DNA from 4 places in the Lelliottia sp. GFLA7 genome. Region 1 is predicted to be linked to each of the others. Evidence: predicted binding sites of a transcription regulator. Region 1 holds the regulator's gene; each other region holds the start of a gene.

Region 1 (3,140 bases):
GGTAACCCTTCTGCGTTTTTATCACTCGGTTGCGCAAGCCGGTTGCGGTTGTTTGCGCCCGGACAACAGCACCAACAGCAGACCCAGCCCGGCAATGATCGCCCCCATAACCGGAACAAAGCTGTAACCCAGCCCCGCGGAGATCACCGCGCCCCCCGCCGCTGCGCCAAGCGCATTACCCAGGTTAAACGCCCCAATATTCACTGAAGACGAAAGCCCTGGTGCTTCGTGCGCCACGCGCATCACTCGCATCTGCAACGGCGGTACCACCGCAAACGTGGCTGCGCCCCAAACCACCATGGCGATAGCGGCTCCGAACTCATTACGTGCTAACCATGGAATGGCGACCATGATGACGATCAGCAAGGTTAAAAATCCTTTCAACGTGCCGCTCACCGAACGGTCGGCCAACTTGCCGCCAAGATAGTTGCCGATGGTGAAGCCCACACCAATCAACACCAACATTGCCGTCACAAAGAACGGTGTGGCATGCGTGATATCGTGCAGCACGGGCGAAATATAGGTATAGAGCGTAAACATGGCTCCAGCGCCCAGCACCGTCGTCAACAGCGCTGACAGCACCTGCGGGCGGAGCAGAACCGACAGCTCTTTGCGCACGTCCGGACGCTCGCCCGCCCCGCCTTTCGGCAACGAGAAGAACAGCGCGATCATCGCCACGACACCCAACATCGCTGTGGCGAGGAACGACATACGCCAGCCGATGACTTCACCCAGCCAGGTCGCCGCTGGCACGCCGCCAATATTCGCTATCGTGAGCCCCATAAACATCGTGGCGACCGCGCTGGCCTGCTTGTGCTTAGGTACTACGCTCGCGGCCACCACCGACCCCAGGCCAAAGAATGCGCCATGATTGAGGCTGGTCAAAATGCGCGACAACAGGAGGGTGGTGTAGTCCGGAGAGAGTGCCGAAAGCACATTTCCCACTGTGAAAATGGCCATCAGGAAAATAAGCGCATTTCGACGCGCACGATGCGAAAGCAGTAATGTCATCAAAGGCGCGCCGATCATCACGCCAATGGCATAAGCGCTGATCAGCATGCCCGCCGCAGGAATAGAAACATACACCCCTTTAGCGATAACCGGTAGCAGCCCCATGGGGGAGAACTCGGTGGTGCCGATCCCAAATGCGCCAATCGCGAGGGCCAGCAGTGGAAAATTGATTTTCATTCATTAACTCCGGGAACCGTGTCATTACGCGACACAGAAAAAATATGTCGAAAGCATGACAGCAATCACAAAAAATGAGAAGTTAACAAATTGGCAAAAGATTATTGTCGGGAGAGTAACAATAGAAGGAAGAAAACGAGGGAGAAGGCTCTCCCCCGCCTGAATCAGTGCAGAATAGCCGTAAAACTTGCCGCAACAATCAAACCCAGCACGATAATTGTGGTCGTTAACGAAAACTTAAGATCGGTATTCATCAATTTTTCTCCTTTTAATCCCCACATGAAAAGTGAGCTTGCTCATTTTTACACAGTTTCGCTCAAAAATCTTCCTGGATTTAGGCTCATAACCGTTTTTGCGCTTCCCCTTTTCATCAAGATAGGACAAAATTCCACGCTAAATTTATAAGCGTACCGGCCACTGACCCCCTCCTGACGTCCTGTGTCGTTTTCCCGGCGTATCGCAATTCAATTTGCGAGATTAGGGTGAGAGAAGGCAAACGTTTACCTCTCAATTTATCAGGAGCTTAGGATATGGTCTGGAGTGACAGCTAATGGCAACAATTAAAGATGTAGCGAAACGCGCAAACGTTTCCACTACAACTGTATCACATGTAATTAACAAAACCCGTTTCGTGGCGGAAGAGACGCGCAACGCCGTTTGGGCTGCAATCAAAGAATTGCACTACTCCCCTAGCGCCGTGGCTCGCAGCTTGAAAGTAAATCACACCAAGTCGATTGGTCTGCTGGCGACCAGCAGCGAAGCCGCCTATTTCGCCGAAATTATCGAGGCAGTAGAAAAAAACTGCTTCCAGAAAGGCTATACCCTGATTCTGGGAAATGCCTGGAACAGCCAGGAAAAACAGCGCGCTTACCTGTCGATGATGGCGCAAAAGCGCGTCGATGGCCTGTTGGTCATGTGTTCTGAATACCCGGAATCCGTGCTGTCGATGCTGGAAGAGTACCGTCATATCCCGATGGTGGTGATGGATTGGGGCGATACACGCGCTGATTTTACCGATTCTGTCAACGATAACGCCTTTGAAGGCGGTTACATGGCTGGCCGTTATCTGATTGAACGCGGTCATCGCGAGATTGGTGTCATCCCCGGTCCGCTCGAGCGTAATACCGGTGCAGGCCGCCTGGCGGGCTTTATGAAAGCCATGGAAGAAGCGCTGATTACCGTTCCGGAAAACTGGATTGTCCAGGGCGACTTTGAACCCGAATCAGGCTACCGCGCAATGCAGCAGATCGTTTCGCAGCCGCATCGTCCGACTGCCGTATTCTGTGGCGGTGATATTATGGCAATGGGCGCGCTTTGCGCAGCCGATGAGCTGGGTTTGCGCGTCCCGCAGGATATTTCCGTGATCGGGTATGATAACGTGCGCAACGCTCGCTACTTTACTCCCGCGCTGACGACGATTCATCAGCCGAAAGACTCTTTGGGTGAAACGGCATTCAACATGCTGATGGATCGTATCGTCAGCAAACGTGAAGAGTCTCAGTCAATTGAAGTCCATCCGCGCCTGATTGAACGTCGCTCCGTCGCTGACGGTCCGTTCCGCGATTACCGTCGTTAATCGTTTCTACGGGGCCGGTTATTCCGGCCCCCGTAGCCACTCTCTGTTCAGCGTTTCGCTATCACCCAAATAATCCAGCAGCCAGGCCAGCGCAGGCGACATATCGTTTTGCTGCCATGTCAGGCAGCAAGCCGCATCCGGGAACGGATTTTCAAGCTCAAGCGCCACCCATTCTCCGCGATCAATCCGTGGGCGTGCGAAATGCACGGGCACCATCCCCACACACAGCCCCGCCGACAAACAGGTTGCCGATGATTCCCAGTCTGGCGCGACGACCCGCCGCTGGTTATCAAGCAGCCAGGTGATGCGTTTTGGCAGCGAGCGCGACGTATCCTCCATCACCAGCGACGGCCAGTTGCGCAACACGTCGTCACTC
Region 2 (3,140 bases), on a different contig from region 1:
TTGGTCGCCAGAAGGGCCACACCGAGTTGTACCGTGGCGCAGAGTACATGGTGGACTTCCTGCCGAAAGTGAAAATCGAAATTGTGGTGACTGACGATATCGTGGATACCTGTGTGGATACCATTATCCGCACGGCGCAAACCGGTAAAATTGGTGACGGTAAGATCTTTGTCTTTGATGTGGCGCGCGTCATTCGTATTCGTACGGGTGAAGAAGACGACGCCGCAATCTAATCTGAATATTCCCCTCCCGCTCGGGAGGGGAAGTCCTACTACAGCACTTTATGTGGGCCGAAACATTCGTAATGAATGTTGTCTTTATTCACGCCCAGCTCAACCAGCTGCTTCGCGGCAAACTGCATAAACGCCACCGGCCCACAGACGTAAAACTGCATCTCCGACGCGCTGAATAATCCCTCATGCAGGCTTAAATCCATCAACCCTTCGCTGTCAAAACGTGCATTTGCGCGGTCTGCACCCGTTGGCAGACGGTACCAGGTGTGTGCGTTAAAGCGCGGCAAACCGGTCGTCATGGTAGCTATCTCATCGGCAAAGGCATGCACATCGCCGTTTTCCGCCGCGTGGAACCAGTTAACCTGAGCGCTATGATTGGCTTGAGCGAGCGTGTCCAGCATCGCCAGCATAGGCGTTTGGCCGACGCCTGCGGAAATCAGCGTAACAGGCGTATTGGCATCAACAGTCATAAAGAAGTCCCCCGCCGGCGCGGCAAGATGAACTTCGTCGCCAACCACGGCGTGGTTGTGCAGCCAGCTTGATACCTGACCGCCATCTTCGCGTTTCACGGCAATGCGATAGCCTTTACCGTTTGGTTTGCGAGTCAGGGAATACTGGCGGATTTCCTGATGTGGGAACCCCTCGGGCTTGATCCACACGCCAAGATACTGACCTGGCTGATAGTCCGCGACAGGCAGACCATCAACCGGCTCAAATTCAAAACTGGTGATCAGCGCGCTACGCGGTGTTTTCTCTACGATGCGGAAAGCACGCGTTCCTTCCCAGCCGCCCTTTTTAGTGGCGTGTTCACTGTAGATTTGCGCTTCGCGATTGATAAATACATTCGCCAGCACGCCATAAGCTTTTCCCCATGCATCCAGCACCTCCTGGCCTGGGCTGAACATCTCATCCAGCGTTGCCAGCAGATGGCTGCCGACAATATTGTACTGCTCCGGTTTGATCTGGAAGCTGGTGTGTTTTTGCGCGATTTTTTCGACCGCTGGCAAAAGCGCCGCAAGATTATCGATATTGCTGGCATAAGCCGCGATGGCGTTAAACAGGGCTTCGCGTTGATCGCCGTTGCGTTGGTTGCTCATGTTGAAAATCTCTTTGAGCTCCGGGTTATGCGCGAACATGCGATCGTAGAAATGGGCGGTGAGTTTTGGTCCGGTTTCAACCAGCAGGGGAATGGTAGCCTTGACCGTAGCGATGGTTTGAGCGTCTAACATAGCAATTTCCTTCAGGTGATATTTTAATGATGTATTTTATATGCATCTTATAAAAAATAACCCTGCGTTGTAAATGGGTCTGTGCATCATGAAAAATGTGCATCACAAACCTGAAAAGAAATCCGTTTAAAATCGTGAGAGCTTTATTCCTCAAACCCTTGCGTGGCGTGGAGGTAAACGTTTGCGTAAATTCGTTTGTCAAGACCTGTTATCGAAGAACTATTCGGTTATACTGTGGCGCGTTGTCCAACAGGACCGGCTTTTTAGGCCAAATTTTATTGTTAGCTGAGTAGGAGAAGCGGATGTTAAAGCGTGAAATGAACATTGCCGATTATGATGCAGAACTGTGGCAAGCAATGGAGCAGGAAAAAGTACGTCAGGAAGAGCACATCGAACTGATCGCCTCCGAAAACTACACCAGCCCGCGCGTTATGCAGGCTCAGGGTTCTCAGCTGACCAACAAATACGCTGAAGGTTATCCAGGCAAACGCTACTACGGCGGTTGCGAGTACGTTGATATCGTTGAGCAGTTGGCGATTGACCGTGCAAAAGAGCTGTTTGGCGCAGATTACGCTAACGTGCAGCCGCACTCCGGTTCTCAGGCTAACTTTGCGGTTTACACCGCGCTGCTGCAGCCGGGTGATACCGTGCTGGGTATGAACCTTGCACAAGGCGGTCACCTGACTCACGGCTCACCGGTTAACTTCTCAGGCAAACTGTACAACATCATCCCTTACGGCATTGATGAGTCCGGTAAAATTGACTACGAAGACATGGCGAAGCAGGCTGAGACCCACAAACCGAAGATGATTATCGGTGGCTTCTCTGCTTACTCTGGCGTGGTTGACTGGGCAAAAATGCGTGAAATCGCAGACAGCATCGGCGCATACCTGTTCGTCGACATGGCGCACGTCGCGGGTCTGATTGCGGCAGGCGTTTACCCGAACCCGGTTCCGCATGCTCACGTTGTGACGACGACCACCCATAAAACCCTGGCGGGTCCGCGTGGCGGCCTGATCCTGGCACATGGCGGTAACGAAGAGCTGTACAAAAAACTGAACTCTGCTGTGTTCCCAAGCGCTCAGGGTGGCCCGCTGATGCACGTGATCGCGGCCAAAGCCGTGGCGCTGAAAGAAGCGATGGAGCCAGAGTTTAAAGTGTATCAGCAGCAGGTTGCGAAAAACGCAAAAGCCATGGTGGAAGTCTTCCTGAACCGTGGTTACAAAGTGGTTTCCGGCGGGACTGAAAACCACCTGTTCCTGCTGGATCTGGTTGATAAAAACCTGACCGGTAAAGAAGCAGACGCCGCCCTGGGCCGCGCGAACATCACCGTGAACAAAAACAGCGTACCGAACGATCCGAAGAGCCCGTTTGTGACTTCCGGTATCCGTATCGGTTCTCCGGCTGTGACTCGCCGCGGCTTTAAAGAAGCTGAAGTGAAAGAGCTGGCTGGCTGGATGTGTGATGTTCTGGATAACATCAACGACGAAGCGGTGATCGAACGTATTAAAGGTAAAGTGCTGGATATCTGCGCACGTTTCCCTGTGTACGCCTAATTCTGCTCGCAGTGACATGAAAGGCCGCGTAAGCGGCCTTTCGTTTATCTAGCGTCGGTCAATAGAAATCGCACCCGGCCCGGTTACCGCCAGCAATAAAAATGCGCCAGCGATACTGACGT
Region 3 (3,140 bases), on a different contig from region 1:
GGTGTGGATGCCCATCGCATCGAAGTTTTCAATCGAGCAGACGATGATGCAGTTGTCGTTTTTATCACGCACCACTTCCATCTCGTACTCTTTCCAGCCAATCAGCGACTCATCAATCAGCAGCTCTTTGGTGGGGGAAAGATCCAGACCGCGCTCGCAAATCTCTTCGAACTCTTCGCGGTTGTAGGCGATACCGCCGCCGGTGCCGCCCATGGTGAAGGAAGGACGGATAATGCACGGATAGCCCACGTCAGCGGCAACCGCCAGCGCTTCTTCCATGTTATGCGCGATACCGGAACGTGCAGTGTCAAGACCGATTTTTTTCATCGCCACGTCGAAACGGCGGCGGTCTTCGGCTTTATCAATCGCATCGGCAGTCGCACCAATCATGGTGACGCCAAATTCAGCCAGCACGCCCTGACGCTCAAGCTCCAGCGCACAGTTCAGTGCAGTCTGGCCGCCCATGGTGGGCAGGACCGCATCTGGACGTTCTTTTTCAATGATTTTGCGTACGACTTCCCAGTGAATCGGCTCGATGTAGGTTGCATCGGCCATTTCCGGGTCGGTCATGATCGTCGCCGGGTTGGAGTTCACCAGAATGACGCGGTAACCCTCTTCGCGCAGGGCTTTACACGCCTGTGCACCGGAGTAGTCGAATTCGCAGGCCTGGCCGATAACGATCGGGCCAGCGCCAAGGATCAGGATGCTTTTTATGTCTGTACGTTTTGGCATGATTCTCTGGGCTCCTGATTATTTAGCGGTCTGACGGTACTGCTCAATAAGGTCGATAAAGTGATCAAACAGCGGCGCGGCATCGTGCGGGCCTGGGCTCGCTTCAGGGTGTCCCTGGAAGCTGAACGCGGGCTTATCGGTGCGATGAATACCCTGCAAAGTCTGGTCGAAAAGCGATTTGTGCGTCACGCGCAGGTTGGCAGGCATTGACGCCTCATCAACCGCAAAACCGTGGTTCTGCGCGGTAATCATCACCGTATCATTATCGATATCTTTCACCGGGTGGTTACCACCGTGGTGGCCGAACTTCATCTTGATGGTTTTCGCACCGCTTGCCAGCGCCAACAACTGATGGCCGAGGCAGATGCCAAATACCGGAATATCGGTTTCAAGGAAGGTTTTGATTGCGTCGATAGCGTAATCGCACGGCGCTGGGTCACCGGGGCCGTTGGAGAGGAAAATCCCGTCCGGATTCATCTTCAGTACGTCGTCTGCAGGCGTTTGTGCCGGGACAACCGTCAGGCGGCAGCCGCGATCCACCAGCATGCGCAGAATGTTGCGCTTAGCGCCGTAATCGTACGCGACAACGTGGAACGGCAGCTCATCTTCTTTCTTCGCTTCTGGCAGTTCACCCGCCAGCGTCCAGCTACCTTGCGTCCAGCTATACGCTTCAGTGGTGGTGACTTCTTTTGCCAAATCCATGCCGTTCAGGCCCGGGAATGCTTTCGCTTTTTCCTGTGCCAGCGCAGCATCGAGGTTATCCCCGGCGATGATGCAGCCGTTCTGTGCGCCTTTTTCACGCAGCAAACGGGTCAACTTACGGGTATCGATATCGGCAATCGCCACGATGTTGTGACGCTTCAGGTAAGAAGAGAGGTCTTCCGTATTGCGGTAGTTACTGGCAATCAGAGGCAGGTCGCGAATAATCAGACCTTGCGCATGGACCTGGGAAGATTCTGCATCGGCTTCATTGGTGCCGACATTACCGATATGGGGATAAGTAAGAGTGACGATTTGGCGGGAATAGGAAGGATCAGTGAGGATTTCTTGATAACCGGTCATTGAAGTATTGAAAACGACTTCCCCAACCGCCGAACCTGTTGCCCCTATGGCCCGACCGATAAACTGGGTTCCGTCTTCCAGAACCAATAGCGCTGACTTAATCAAAACACCCTCCAAAGAATATTCACTCACTTTATCTGCATATTAATTCACAACGAGGTCATGAAGCAACGCAAATTTGCTGCCAGTGGATTTTCGGCAAACGGCGGCATTCTCGGGATTTGTAGGGGCAATGTCAACTGAAAACGGATATTTTACGTATTCTTTTAACCACCTGGTGAAGCTAAAGGGACTTAGCTGCCAAAAAGATCAACCAAATCACCGAGGAAAACGTTTGTACGCTGAGTTTAATGGTTTCCTATAGCGTCACATAGAAAAAACCAGACCAAATGGTCAAAATTCACATTAGCGCAACACGAAAAACAAAGAAGTGATGATAAAACAGGGCTTACAGATAGGATTTGATTTATAAGCAGCAAAATAAAAGGGCAATAAATTATTGCCCTGTGTAATCAAGTAACTATGACTACAATAACCACATCACGAAGGGTATAAAAAATTTATAATTCGTTGAGATTAAGCACATCTCGCATATCAAAAAGACCATTTTCTTTCGATTTTAACCACAAAGCAGACCGCACTGCGCCGTTCGCGAAGGTCATTCTGCTAGAAGCTTTATGCGTGATTTCCACTCGCTCACCTATATCGGCGAAGATAGCGGTGTGTTCGCCGACGATATCGCCTGCACGCACGGTCGCAAAACCGATTGTTCCCGGTACGCGTTCGCCGGTGTGACCTTCACGGGTATACACCGCACAGTCTTTTAAATCTTTGTCGAGTGCATAAGCAATCGCTTCGCCCATCGCCAGCGCGGTTCCGGATGGCGCATCGACTTTATGGCGGTGATGCGCTTCGATAATCTCGATATCCGTGTAGTCGCCCATCACTTTGGCTGCTTTTTCCAGCAGTTTGAGCATGACGTTGACGCCCACGCTAAAGTTCGCAGCAAAGACAATAGCGATATCCTGCGCAGCGTCTTTGATGGCTTGCTTGCCTGCATCATCAAAACCCGTGGTACCGATGATCATCCCTTTACCGTGCTGGCGGCAAAAAGCCAGATGCTCCAGCGTGCCTTCCGGACGGGTAAAATCGATGAACACATCAAAATCAGCTTTTACTGCGTCAAGACTGCTTTGCACCGTGACGCCTGAATGTCCAGCCCCCGCCAGCTCACCCGCGTCCGTACCTAAAAGCGTAGAGCCTTCGCGTTCTAGCGCCGCACCCAGCACGACACCCTCCATCTGCAGCGCAGCCTGAATCAGCTGACGGCCCATACGTCCACCCGC
Region 4 (3,140 bases), 330 kb from region 1:
TCCAGGCTAAATGAATCCACACGGAGCTGCGGTTTGAGTCTGTCATTCATGACTTTAATCGCATCACCCAGCTGCATCGTACGCCCGGCAATGATCACGCCGGGCTGTGCCAGCAAACAGAGCGCTGCATTTTCGCCAGGCTCGACCACCAGCAAACTTACCTCTTCCGACGTATCGCTGAGATGCACGCACGCTGCATCTCCCGTACCCGGCGTCCACGCCTGTCCATGAGCCAGAAAATGCCAGCTTTTCGGCATCTGCGGTTTGAGGAAACGAATAGCCACCAGCGCGTTCAATACCAGTTCGGCACGCTGTTCCTTCGTTAGCACGAAGTCGCGGCACTTCTCTTCAAACGAGAAATAAAGGGCGGCATCATCAACACAAAAGCCCGATGGGGCAAAGGCATCAGGAGTCAGCATTCGGCGGGCATAGCGAGAACGAAATAACATGCCATTGGCTAAATCGAGCATCATTCGATCGTGCTCTTCACAAAAATACCAGCGCCAGTTATCGTCAGGTTTAATTCGCATTTTCCTCTCCCGTCCCTCACATCCTGTACTAAAAATGTCCTGATTATCGCTTCGCTTATAACATCAATAAATAGAAGACCATAATGTCTAAATAAGCAACAATGACGGAATATAAAACAACCAGGGCCGGAAATAAAGCACTGGTTGTCTTATAGAGAGAAAAGTTTAGATATGATTAACGATTTCTTTAATCAATTGAGGGCCTTTAAAAATAAAACCAGAATAGATTTGTACAAGCGTCGCACCCGCAGCCATCTTCTCACGCGCAGCGATGACAGAGTCGATACCACCCACGCCAATAATCGGTAAACGCCCTTTTAATTCTGCGGACAATGCGCGAATAATTTCGGTGCTTTTTAATTGTACCGGACGGCCGCTTAACCCACCCATTTCATCACAATGTTTCATTCCATTTACCAGCGAACGATCGAGTGTCGTATTGGTCGCAATAACACCATCAATATTATGGCGAACCAAACTATCGGCAACCTGGATCAATTCTTCAACGGAAAGATCCGGAGCGATCTTTACCGCGACCGGAACATATTTATGGTGAATTGCCTGCAGTTCATTTTGTTTATTTTTAATGGCTGATAACAGATCGTCCAGCGCTTCACCATATTGCAGCGTACGCAAGCCAGGGGTATTTGGCGATGAGATATTCACCGCAATATAACCCGCATAAGCATAGACTTTTTCCATACAAATCAGATAGTCATCTTTACCGTGCTCTACCGGCGTGTCTTTATTTTTGCCGATATTAATTCCCAGCACGCCGTCAAAATGCGCTTTTTTTACGTTCTCGATCAGATGATCGACGCCGTGATTATTAAAGCCCATTCGATTGATCAACCCTTCGGCTTCAATCAGACGGAACAGTCGCGGTTTGTCGTTACCCGCTTGTGGACGTGGAGTGACCGTGCCGACTTCGATGGAACCAAATCCCATCGCGCCCAGCGCATCAATACACTCGCCGTTCTTGTCCAGGCCAGCAGCCAGACCCAGGGGATTCTTAAACGTCAGCCCCATACATTGAACAGGTTTTTCTTGCACTTTCTGGCGCACCAGCGCTTCCAAAGGTGTGCCTGTGATGCGACGTAACTGCTGGAATGTCAATTCATGAGCGCGCTCGGGATCGAGCTGGAAAAGGGCTTTACGTACGAAGGGGTAATACATGAACTCTCCTGGATTCCGGTGTGCAAACCGGACACGGATTATCAGCGATCGCGGCGTGAAAGGGAATTGACCTGAGGCAAAAAAACGTCTTTCTGCGCAATCGTTTTCCTTTCTGGCGGTTTCTTATGCAATTTCTGGATTTTTAATTCCAGATAAATCATTTAGTGGAATAACCCCGCAATGTCACACTCCTGAAAATTGTTATCAATGTTAGATAAAAGCAAACAAATAGTTATAAGGAGCATACATGCGCGTCATCACGTTGGCTGGAAGTCCGCGTTTTCCCTCACGTTCCAGTGCCCTACTGGAATATGCCCGCGAACAGCTGAATTCGCGGGATGTCGAAGTCTGTCACTGGAATCTGCATAACTTTGAGCCTGAAGATTTGTTGTATGCCCGGTTTGAAAGTCCGGCGCTTCAGGCACTGATTGAACAACTGAAGGGGGCTGATGGTCTGATTGTAGCGACGCCGATTTACAAAGCCTCGTTTTCCGGCGCGCTAAAGACGCTTCTCGATCTGCTGCCTGAACGTGCTCTGCAGGGAAAAGTCGTCCTTCCGCTGGCAACCGGCGGCACCGTCGCCCATATGCTGGCCGTCGATTATGCCCTCAAGCCGGTGCTCAATGCGTTAAAAGCCCAGGAAATCCTGCACGGCGTGTTCGCTGATGATACTCAGGTTATCGATTATCAGCACAAACCGCAGTTCACCCCCAACTTGCATTCGCGTCTTGATAGCGCACTCGAAACGTTCTGGCAGGCATTGCATCGCCGGGATGCTCAAGCCCCGACCTTTGGCCGTCTGAAAGGAGTCGCCCATGTTTAAATACCTCTTTCGTCTTGGGCTAACGAGTTTGCTGGCCGTCTCCGCTCTGGCTCATGCGGCAAACTCTGCGCCAGAAAGTTTACGTATCGGCTACCAGAAAGGCAGCATCAGCATGGTGCTGGCAAAGAGTCATCAGCTGCTGGAAAAACGTTATCCTCAGACCCAGTTTTCGTGGATTGAATTCCCTGCTGGCCCGCAAATGCTCGAGGCACTCAATGTGGGCAGCATTGATATAGGCAGTACGGGCGATATACCGCCGATATTCGCCCAAGCCGCGGGTGCAGATTTGGTCTACGTCGGCGTCGAACCCGCTAAGCCTAAAGCCGAAGTCATTCTGGTGCCTGAAAACAGTCCGATTAAGACCGTCGCGGATCTTAAAGGCCATAAAGTTGCATTCCAGAAAGGTTCCAGTTCGCACAACCTGCTGCTCCGTGCGCTGCAACAGGCGGGCCTGACGTTCAAGGATATTCAGCCGATCTACTTAAGCCCGGCCGATGCGCGCGCTGCTTTCCAGCAAAATAACGTGGATGCCTGGGCTATTTGGGATCCGTACTATTCTGCGGCTCTGTTGCAGGGTGGCGTTCGCGTTCTGAAAGATGGCGAAACGCTTA

What was found. Region 1 encodes PurR, which represses purine synthesis genes. Its sites were predicted from a motif close to CANGCAAACGTTTGCNTG; they were not measured.
Region 2: a site for PurR is predicted at 1,633-1,650, ahead of glyA (serine hydroxymethyltransferase). Genes of this name have one in related genera too.
Region 3: a site for PurR is predicted at 2,118-2,135, ahead of carA (glutamine-hydrolyzing carbamoyl-phosphate synthase small subunit). Genes of this name have one in related genera too.
Region 4: a site for PurR is predicted at 1,800-1,817, ahead of pyrD (quinone-dependent dihydroorotate dehydrogenase). Genes of this name have one in related genera too.

Annotation. Positions count from the first base shown of each region.
Region 1 is NZ_JBWLAQ010000001.1:189,021-192,160, forward strand. Features, by position in the region: gene AC07RN_RS00945 (MFS transporter) at 22-1,188, opposite strand; gene cydH (cytochrome bd-I oxidase subunit CydH) at 1,353-1,442, opposite strand; gene purR (HTH-type transcriptional repressor PurR) at 1,739-2,764, shown strand; gene punR (DNA-binding transcriptional activator PunR) at 2,783-3,140, opposite strand, start outside.
Region 2 is NZ_JBWLAQ010000002.1:962,130-965,269, reverse strand. Features, by position in the region: gene glnB (nitrogen regulatory protein P-II) at 1-233, shown strand, start outside; gene hmpA (NO-inducible flavohemoprotein) at 272-1,462, opposite strand; gene glyA (serine hydroxymethyltransferase) at 1,765-3,018, shown strand; gene AC07RN_RS10105 (DoxX family protein) at 3,067-3,140, opposite strand, start outside.
Region 3 is NZ_JBWLAQ010000003.1:412,764-415,903, reverse strand. Features, by position in the region: gene carB (carbamoyl-phosphate synthase large subunit) at 1-732, opposite strand, end outside; gene carA (glutamine-hydrolyzing carbamoyl-phosphate synthase small subunit) at 751-1,899, opposite strand; gene dapB (4-hydroxy-tetrahydrodipicolinate reductase) at 2,355-3,140, opposite strand, start outside.
Region 4 is NZ_JBWLAQ010000001.1:521,673-524,812, forward strand. Features, by position in the region: gene zapC (cell division protein ZapC) at 1-530, opposite strand, end outside; gene pyrD (quinone-dependent dihydroorotate dehydrogenase) at 696-1,706, opposite strand; gene ssuE (NADPH-dependent FMN reductase) at 1,954-2,529, shown strand; gene AC07RN_RS02665 (aliphatic sulfonate ABC transporter substrate-binding protein) at 2,522-3,140, shown strand, end outside.